DNA from 4 places in the Devosia sp. Soil_C_22 genome. Region 1 is predicted to be linked to each of the others. Evidence: predicted binding sites of a transcription regulator. Region 1 holds the regulator's gene; each other region holds the start of a gene.
The links. Region 1 encodes LexA, which represses DNA repair genes until DNA is damaged. Its sites were predicted from a motif close to TGTTCNNNNTGTGTTCNG; they were not measured.

Region 1 (2,201 bases):
ACCGAACTGCTGCCGGCCGGCGTGGCGCTCACGCCCGGCATGCTCAACCTCGCCGCCTCCGCCAATCGCCCCGAGCTGACAGTGACGAAACGTCCGCGCATCGCGGTAGTCGCCACCGGCGACGAGCTGGTGCCGCCCGGCTCGACGCCGGGCCCCGACCAGATCATCGCCTCGAACAGCTACGGCCTTATCCCGCTGCTCGCGCCCTACGCCGCCGAGGTGATCGACCTCGGCATCGTGCCTGACGACACGAAGAAGATCGAGGATGCCCTGCTCTCGGCCTTCGACCAGGGCATCGACATGCTGGTGACCACTGGCGGCGCCAGTGTCGGCGAGCGCGACTACGTGCAGGAAGTGTTGCGCGACCTCGGCGTCGAGCTCGATTTCTGGAAACTGAGGATGCGTCCGGGCAAGCCGCTGATGTTCGGCACCCGCGGCAAGGCGCTCGTCTTCGGCCTCCCCGGCAACCCGGTCTCGGCGCTCGTCACCTCGACCATCATCATCAAGCCGGCCCTGCGCGCCATGACGGGCTTTGCCGACCCCTACTGGCCCCGCATCGGCGCGCCGACGCTGAAGGGCCTGCCCGCCAATGGCCCGCGCCGCCACTACATGCGCGCCACGCTCAGCCGCAACGATATCGGCTTCCTGCAGGTCGATCCGATCTTCGAGACCGATTCCAGCCATTCGAGCTCTCTGGCATTGGCCGATGCGCTGATCGTCCTGCCCGAGGATTCGCCCGGCGTCCCGCCTGGCGAGATTGTCGACGTCATCCCCCTCAACTGGGGCGCCTAACCCCGGAATCCCGTACGTTTTGGCGCCGACAGCACCCCGTCGCTAACCGGATATTTACCGCACGGTTGCAGAACATAACTGGAACGGATACAACACGTTCAGTCTTTGTTCCGATTCTGCTCACCGGAGCCGCCAGATGCTGACGCGCAAGCAACATGAATTGCTGATGTTCATCCACGAGCGGATGAAAGAGTCAGGTATTCCACCTTCCTTCGACGAGATGAAGGACGCGCTCGATTTGCGCTCCAAGTCCGGCATCCACCGGCTGATCACCGCGCTCGAGGAGCGCGGCTTCATCCGCCGCCTGCCCAACCGGGCCCGGGCGCTCGAGGTGATCAAGCTGCCCGATTCGATGAACCCCTCGCTCGGCGGCCGCAAGGCGCGCTTCGAGCCGTCGGTTATCGAAGGCAATCTCGGCCGCGTCGCCGCTCCTCCGCCCCGCCCGGCTGCGGCAGCGCCGGCCGACGAGCCCTATCGCTCCGTCTCCATCCCGGTCATGGGCCGCATCGCGGCCGGTACGCCCATCGAGGCGATCCAGACCCATAGCCACACCATCGCCATTCCGCCCGAAATGCTCGGGCCTGGCGAGCACTATGCGCTCGAAGTGCGCGGCGACTCGATGATCGATGCCGGCATCTTCGATGGCGACACCGTGCTCATCCGCAAGCAGGACATGGCCTCGACCGGCGAGATCGTCGTCGCGCTGGTCGATGAAGAGGAAGCCACGCTGAAGCGCCTGCGCCGCCGCGGCAATTCGGTGGCCCTCGAAGCGGCCAATCCGGCCTACGAGACCCGCATCTTCCCGCCCGACCGGGTGAAGGTGCAGGGCCGTCTCGTCGGGCTGCTGCGCAAATACTGAGTTTGACCCACCGCCAATCGGGTCCTGGGGCCGGCTTCGCGCCGGCCCTTTTTTTCTTATGAAATCAGAGCCGATAGACGACAGTTGCACTAGGGTCTTGGTGCCAAAGACGCTAGGTTCCGGCGCGCTTCGCGGACACATCGTCCGCGGTCGCATCGGCGCGATCCTACCGGGAGAGTGGATCACCTTCCCGACCGCGCTTTAGGCGACACCACGTCCGGCCTTCCGCCGGCACGTCAGGGAGAAGAATTTGGCAGGACAAGTCGAGTGGGTCGCGGTCGATTGGGGCACCTCCAATCTGCGCGCCTGGGGCATTGATGGCGATGGCGAGATCGCGTTCTCGCGCTCCTCGCCCGACGGCATGGGCCGGCTGAGCCGCGAGCAATATCCCGAAGTACTGACCGGGCTGCTCGGCAGCGAGGCCGACGGCGTCAGCGAGGTGGTGATCTGCGGCATGGCCGGAGCCCGCCAGGGCTGGATCGAAGCGCCCTATCTCGATGCCCCCGCCGACTTGCGGACGCTCGCCAACGGGGCCGTTTGGCCTGACATG
Region 2 (2,201 bases), 170 kb from region 1:
GTGGCTCATGTTGTCCTCACCCGACAGGAACGGCTTTTCCCAGATCACCTTGCCGTCGCGCCGGATGCGCGACATGCCCGAGACGTTGCGCGGCAGCTCGCCGGTGCGCAGTTCCGGCCCGAACGAGCACCAGCGGAGCTTCGAATGGGCGAGGAACAGGTAGTTCACCCGCTCGGTGACGTGGTCGGAGAACTCGTTGCCGAGTGCGAAGCCGACCCGGTGCGGCGTGCCGTCCTTGCCGATCACGTAGATACCGGCCATTTCCGGCTCCTCGCCGGCATCCTGGGCGAAGGCCGGGGAGGGGATGGGCTTGCCCGGCGCGGCGACGATGTTGCCATTGCCCTTGTAGAACCATTCCGGCTGCACGCCGATCTGGCCGGGCGCGGGCTTGCCGCCCTCGAGCCCCATGCGGAACATCTTCATCGAATCGGTCAGCGGTGCCTCGGCGGCCTGCTGGTTCGACTTGTGCATCGCATCGCGCGTCGAAGCCGACCCCAGATGGGTGAGGCCGGTGCCGGTGACATGCAGGTGCGCCGCATCGGGATGGTCGATCGGAGCGAGCAGCCGGCCCTCGGCCGCGAGCTTCGCCTTGTCCACGGTGGCGCCAAGCCCCTTCTCGATCACCACCGCGCGCAGGTCGACGCCACGCTCGATCGCCTCGATGGCGAGCGCGTAGACGCTGGCCGCGCCGTTGACCACGCTGGTGGTGCCGCCTTCGGTGACCGCGACCGCGCGATTGCCGCGCTCGTCCGTGAACTGGATCAGATGCATGTGCTGCCCTCGTTTTCAGCGTTTGCGCCCCTATAGCGCGGCCCGCCGCCCGATGCATTGCGTTTTTGGATGTAGATCAGAAAAGCTGGCTCGCCGGCGTCGAATCGGGCTCACCCGCATACTAGGGCACAGCGAATTTACCCCCTTGACGATTTGGAAACAAAATGAGAACAAACTAAGCACGTTCGATGGACATATATCGGTTTGCGCCGCGCCGACCGAAGTGGAATAAGGGGACACCATAATGGCTGCTGTGACGCCTCTGCGCGTGGTTGAGGGATCGATGGACAAGGACAAGGCGCTGGCTGCAGCGCTGAGCCAGATCGAGCGGAATTTCGGCAAGGGCTCGGTGATGCGTTTCGCCGACAGTGCCATCCAGCAGATCGAATCCATTTCGACGGGTTCGCTTGGGCTCGATATCGCGCTGGGCATTGGCGGTCTGCCGCGTGGCCGCATCGTCGAGGTGTTCGGGCCGGAAAGCTCGGGCAAGACGACGCTGGCGCTGCATGTGGTGGCCGAGGCCCAGAAGAATGGCGGCATCGCCGCCTTCATCGACGCCGAGCACGCGCTCGATCCGGTCTATGCCCGCAAGCTCGGCGTGAAGGTCGATGACCTGCTGATCTCCCAGCCCGATACCGGCGAGCAGGCGCTCGAGATCGCCGACACCCTGGTGCGCTCCGGCGCCATCGACGTGCTGGTGGTCGATTCGGTCGCGGCGCTGACCCCCAAGGCCGAACTCGAAGGTGAGATGGGCGATTCCATGCCGGGCCTTCAGGCCCGCCTGATGAGCCAGGCCATGCGCAAGCTCACCGCCTCGATCTCCAAGTCGAAGGCCATGGTGATCTTCATCAACCAGATCCGCATGAAGATCGGCGTCATGTACGGCTCGCCCGAAACCACCACTGGCGGCAACGCGCTGAAATTCTACTCCTCGGTCCGCCTCGACATCCGCCGTATCGGCGCGATCAAGGAGCGCGAGGAAGTCATCGGCAACCAGACGCGCGTGAAGGTGGTCAAGAACAAGCTGGCCCCGCCGTTCCGCCAGGTCGAGTTCGACATCATGTATGGCGAGGGCATCTCCAAGACCGGCGAACTGCTCGACCTCGGCGTGAAGTCCGGCATGGTCGAAAAGTCCGGCGCCTGGTTCTCCTATGACAGCCAGCGCCTCGGCCAGGGCCGCGAGAACTCCCGGCAGTTCCTCAAGGACAACCCACAGATCGCCGCCGAGATCGAGAAGGGCGTACGCGAGAGCGCCGGCATCCTCTCCGAAGCCCTGCTCACCGGCCCCGAAGGCGACGAGGGCGACGACGGCGAGCCCTGATCGCCCGCACACGGTCCCATGCACGGGCGCCCCCTGGGGCGCCCTTTTTGTACGACCGTTAGGACAGTCCCGTACGGAATGTTCCGGACTGGAGCGCACCTCCATACCC
Region 3 (2,201 bases), on a different contig from region 1:
CGTCGAAGCTGATGCGGCCCGAGGTTGGCGGCTGGGCGCCGGACAGGATCTTGAGCAGCGTCGACTTGCCGGCGCCATTCTCGCCCATGAGGCCGAGGATTTCGCCGCTGCGCACATCGAGCGACACGCCATCGAGCGCGACGACGCCGGAAAAATGCTTGGAGACGCCGTCGACCACGAGCAGCGGCGCCGAGCTTTGCGCAACAGCCGGTTCAGCCACCGCCTACCCCCTTGTCGGAAAACGGCAGCGCCGCCGGCGGATCGTTCCACCGGCGGCGCCCTCGCTGCTTACTGGACTTCGCCGAGGCGCTCGGCCTTGTCGAGATTGTCCGGCCCGATCACCACCGGGGTGAGCAGCACCAGCTTCTCGGCCGGCTCGGTCTTGTCCTTGGCGAAGGCCACGGCGATGCGAACGGCGGTACGCGACTGCTCGCCCGGGAACTGCTCGACGGTGCCGGCAAGCTTGCCGTCACGCACGGCGGCCAGCGCTTCGGGCAGGGCGTCGAAGCCGTAGATCTTCACGTCGGTGAAGCCGCGGGCCGCGCACGCCTCGGCCGCGCCGAGCGCCATGTCGTCGTTGGCACAGATGATCGCATCGGGCTTGCCATTGGCGGCAAGGCCCGCCTCGGTGACCGACAGGCCCTGGTCGCGGGCGAAGTTGGCGGTCTGCTCGAAGATGATCTGGTACTTGTCCTTGACCGGGTCGAGGACGTTGTGGACGCCCTTGTTGCGGTCGATCGCCGGGCCAGCGCCGGGCTGGCCCTGCAGGTGGAAGATCTTGGCGCCATCGGGGAAGGCATCGACCAGCGCCTGGGCCTCGGCCTCGCCGCCCTTGACGTTGTCGGCGCCGACATGGGCGAGAATGCCTTCCACGCCATCGACGCGCCGGTCGATGGTGACGACCGGCACGCCGGCCTGCACGGCCTGCTCGATGGCGGGCGCGAGCGCGTTCACGTCGAGCGGCGAGATGACGATGGCGTTGACCTTCTGCACGATCGCCGCCTCGATGTCGGCAGTCTGCTTGGGCGCCGAGTTCTGGCCGTCGGACTCGATGATGTTGACGCCCTGCGTGCCCGCCTCAGCCTTGATCTGGTTGAGCATGTGGACGAAGAACGGGAAGCCCAGGCTCGGCACCGAGCCGAGAATTGTCAGTTCCTGGGCAAATGCTGCTGGTGCCGCCGCGGCAAGCGCACCAAGCGCCACCGACGACAGCAGGAAACTGCGTCTGTTCACGATGTTGTCCTCCTCAAATGCAGGCGGTGCATTCACCGTCAAGCATGGGGCCAAGCTATGAAACTCCCCCAATCGGCGCAAGCGCTAACATGTTAGCATGCAGCAGATGCCGGTCGATCTGTTGTTGTGTTGCGCGTCGTTCCCTAAACGTTCTTGCGCCGTCCGTAATTCTCCTGATAGCGTCCGCTCGGGCTGTTGGGGGCTTACGGGATGGTCACGCGGGTCGCGACCGTGGCGTTTCAGGGTATCGAGGCGGTGCCGGTGGACGTGCAGGTGCAGATTGCGCCTGGCATGCCGAAATTCCTGCTCGTCGGGCTGCCCGACAAGGCGGTGAAGGAATCGAGCGAGCGGGTGCACGCCGCGCTCTACGCCTCGGGCCTCAGCCTGCCGCCCAAGCGCATCACCGTGAACCTCGCACCGGCCGACCTGCCCAAGGAAGGCAGCCACTACGACCTGCCGATCGCGCTCGGCCTGATGGCGGCCATCGGCGCCATCCCCTCCGATGCGCTCGAAGGCTATGTGGCGTTGGGTGAACTCGGGCTCGACGGGCGGCTGGCGCCGACCGCCGGCGTGCTGCCCGCGGCGATCGCGGCGCTGGGGCGCGACCTGGGCATCATCTGCGCCGAACCCTCGGGCCCGGAAGCGGCGTGGGCCGGCGACGATCTCGAGATCATTGCGCCAGATACGCTGCTGGCGCTGGTCAATCACCTGGGCGGCTACCAGCTCTGCTCGCGGCCGACGACGCGGCGCCAGCCCGACCCGGCAGCGTTGCCCGACCTCGCCGATGTGCGCGGACAGGAGGTCGCGCGCCGCGCGCTCGAAGTCGCGGCGGCCGGCGGCCACAACCTGCTGATGGTCGGCCCGCCCGGGGCCGGCAAATCCATGCTGGCGGCGCGGCTGCCCTCGATCCTGCCGCCGCTCAACCCGCGCGAACTGCTCGATGTGTCGATGATCCAGTCCATCGCCGG
Region 4 (2,201 bases), 560 kb from region 1:
GTTGGCCCCGATGCGCACGCCGCAGCGCGTCTCGAGCACGGCGAGAACCATGGAGAGGCGGGACGAATCCCACCCGACCACGGCGCGGCGCGGCGTGCCGAGCGGCGAGGGGGCGACGAGCGCCTGGATCTCGCACAGCACCGGGCGCGTGCCCTCCATGCCGGCGAACACGGCGGAGCCGGCAGCGTCCTTGTCGCGCTGGTCGAGGAATAAGGCCGAGGGGTTGGCGACTTCGCGCAGGCCGCCGGTCGACATCTCGAACACGCCGATCTCGTCGGTCGCGCCGTACCGGTTCTTCACCCCGCGCAGAATGCGGAAGGTGTGGCTGGCGTCGCCCTCGAAATAGAGCACGGCATCGACCATGTGCTCGACGACACGCGGGCCGGCGATCTGCCCGTCCTTGGTTACATGGCCGACCAGCACCACGGCGGCGCCGGACTTCTTGGCGAAACGGGTCAGCGCCTGCGCCGAGGTGCGCACCTGCGTGACGGTTCCGGGGGCGCTCTCGACCCGGTCGGTCCACAGCGTCTGGATCGAATCGATGATGATGAGGTCGGGGGCAGGGCCGTTCTGCAGCGTGGCGAGGATGATCTCGACATTGGTCTCGCTGGCGAGCAGCACCGGGCTGTCGCCGAGCCCGAGGCGCTGGGCCCGCAGGCGCACCTGCGCCACGGCCTCTTCGCCCGACACGTAGACGACGCGCTTGCCGGACTTGGCCAGCGCCGCCGCACCCTGCAGCAGCAGGGTGGACTTGCCGATGCCCGGATCGCCGCCGACCAGCACGGCCGAGCCCATGACGAAGCCGCCGCCGGTAACCCGGTCGAGCTCGCCAATGCCGGTGACGACGCGCGACGCCGTCTCGGTTTCGCCGGCGAGGGGCAGGAGCTCGATCGGCCGGCCGGCCGCGGTCGCCGATTTCGGCCCGGCGCCGACGCCTGAGTCGACGATTTCCTCGGCGATGGTGTTCCACTCGCCGCACGCCTCGCACCGCCCCTGCCAGCGGGCCGAAACAGCCCCGCAGGCCTGGCAGACATAGGAGGTTTTGGTACGCGCCATCGAGTGCCCCGGAATTGGCCTGCAGTTAGCCCCAGTGTAGCGGGGAAGGCAAGAACAAAAAGCGAACGATGGGGTGGGGATAAGTTTTTACGCGATGGTTTCGGTGCGTCACTGAGGCAGACAGCCCCCTCCCGGCCTCCCCCATAATGGGGGAGGTGAAGAGTCGAGGCTCTGGCTTTCGATCGTGCACATGAACCGGCAGGCTCCCCTCCCCCTCGCGGGGAGGGGTTGGGGGTGGGGGTCCATCGGTGATCACCGCACCACCCCCACCCTCGATCCCTCCCCGCAAGGGGGAGGGAGGCGGAGTGGCATGGTCCGTGACGAACTGTTGGCCACGCCGATGCATCCGGCGGCCATTGGCCCCGGAGGATGTCAAAGAACCAAGCGACGTGCCGGCGAGGCGTTTGCCCTCGCGGTTAGTCCGCAATGTAATTGAGGCTCACGCCTCGCCGGCCGATCGGGGTTTTGGGCTTATGGCACGTGGGCCCGGGCGCATCCCGTGCCGCATCGCTTCTGATCGTGCGAGGCCGTAACGGCTGGCATCCGCCCCACCGCCACGACGTTGCGGCTGCCTTGTGCGTGGCAGCCTCGACCCTGGAGCCCGCTCCGCATCGAGCATCTCCTCGCGTTGCTAGCGGCGTCCCCGGCGAACCGGATCGTGCCGACGTGCTTTGGGCCTGGACCGGCACGACTGCCAACCCACCCAATCTCCACCGCACCAACCACTCGTCATGATCTCGCTTCGGTGCAGCGGACGGGGGGAGGATATGATGGGTGGCGAGGGAGGGGGGATAAGATTGTTCCGCAGGTCCAGTGCGCGGGGCCACCCCCACCCACCCGCTTCGCGGGTCCCCCCTCCCCACAAGGGGGAGGGAGAGCCGACTGAGAGGCCGGCGAGAACCCCAGTACAGGCTTAGAGGCTTCGGTTCTTGCGCGGTGTCCCTCCCCTTGATGGGGAGGGTAGTGGAGCTTGGCCGCTTGCGGCCTAGCGGAACTGGGTGGGGTGGGGCCTATGCCCTGGCTGAAGCATTGGCCCACCCCCTCCAAGCTCCCTAGTTCGGTTACCTCGCGGGCCACCTCCCAAGCACCTCGTATCGGCTCTGCCCAAAATGGCTGCGCACCAGGGCGAAGCCCTCCACCTGCAG

Region 2: recA (recombinase RecA) is a predicted target of LexA. The motif match lies at 927-944, and genes of this name have one in related genera.
Region 3: AC3A6I_RS17835 (YifB family Mg chelatase-like AAA ATPase) is a predicted target of LexA. The motif match lies at 1,371-1,388, and genes of this name have one in related genera.
Region 4: radA (DNA repair protein RadA) is a predicted target of LexA. The motif match lies at 1,107-1,124, and genes of this name have one in related genera.

What each region holds. Positions count from the first base shown of each region.
Region 1 covers NZ_JBDGIY010000001.1:1,899,723-1,901,923, reverse strand. Annotated here, with positions in the region: gene AC3A6I_RS09050 (molybdopterin molybdotransferase MoeA) at 1-792, shown strand, start outside; gene lexA (transcriptional repressor LexA) at 929-1,651, shown strand; gene AC3A6I_RS09040 (2-dehydro-3-deoxygalactonokinase) at 1,902-2,201, shown strand, end outside.
Region 2 covers NZ_JBDGIY010000001.1:1,731,677-1,733,877, forward strand. Annotated here, with positions in the region: gene araD1 (AraD1 family protein) at 1-771, opposite strand, end outside; gene recA (recombinase RecA) at 1,016-2,092, shown strand.
Region 3 covers NZ_JBDGIY010000002.1:160,164-162,364, forward strand. Annotated here, with positions in the region: gene AC3A6I_RS17825 (sugar ABC transporter ATP-binding protein) at 1-220, opposite strand, end outside; gene AC3A6I_RS17830 (substrate-binding domain-containing protein) at 289-1,233, opposite strand; gene AC3A6I_RS17835 (YifB family Mg chelatase-like AAA ATPase) at 1,444-2,201, shown strand, end outside.
Region 4 covers NZ_JBDGIY010000001.1:1,335,822-1,338,022, forward strand. Annotated here, with positions in the region: gene radA (DNA repair protein RadA) at 1-1,056, opposite strand, end outside; gene AC3A6I_RS06325 (2'-5' RNA ligase family protein) at 2,118-2,201, opposite strand, start outside.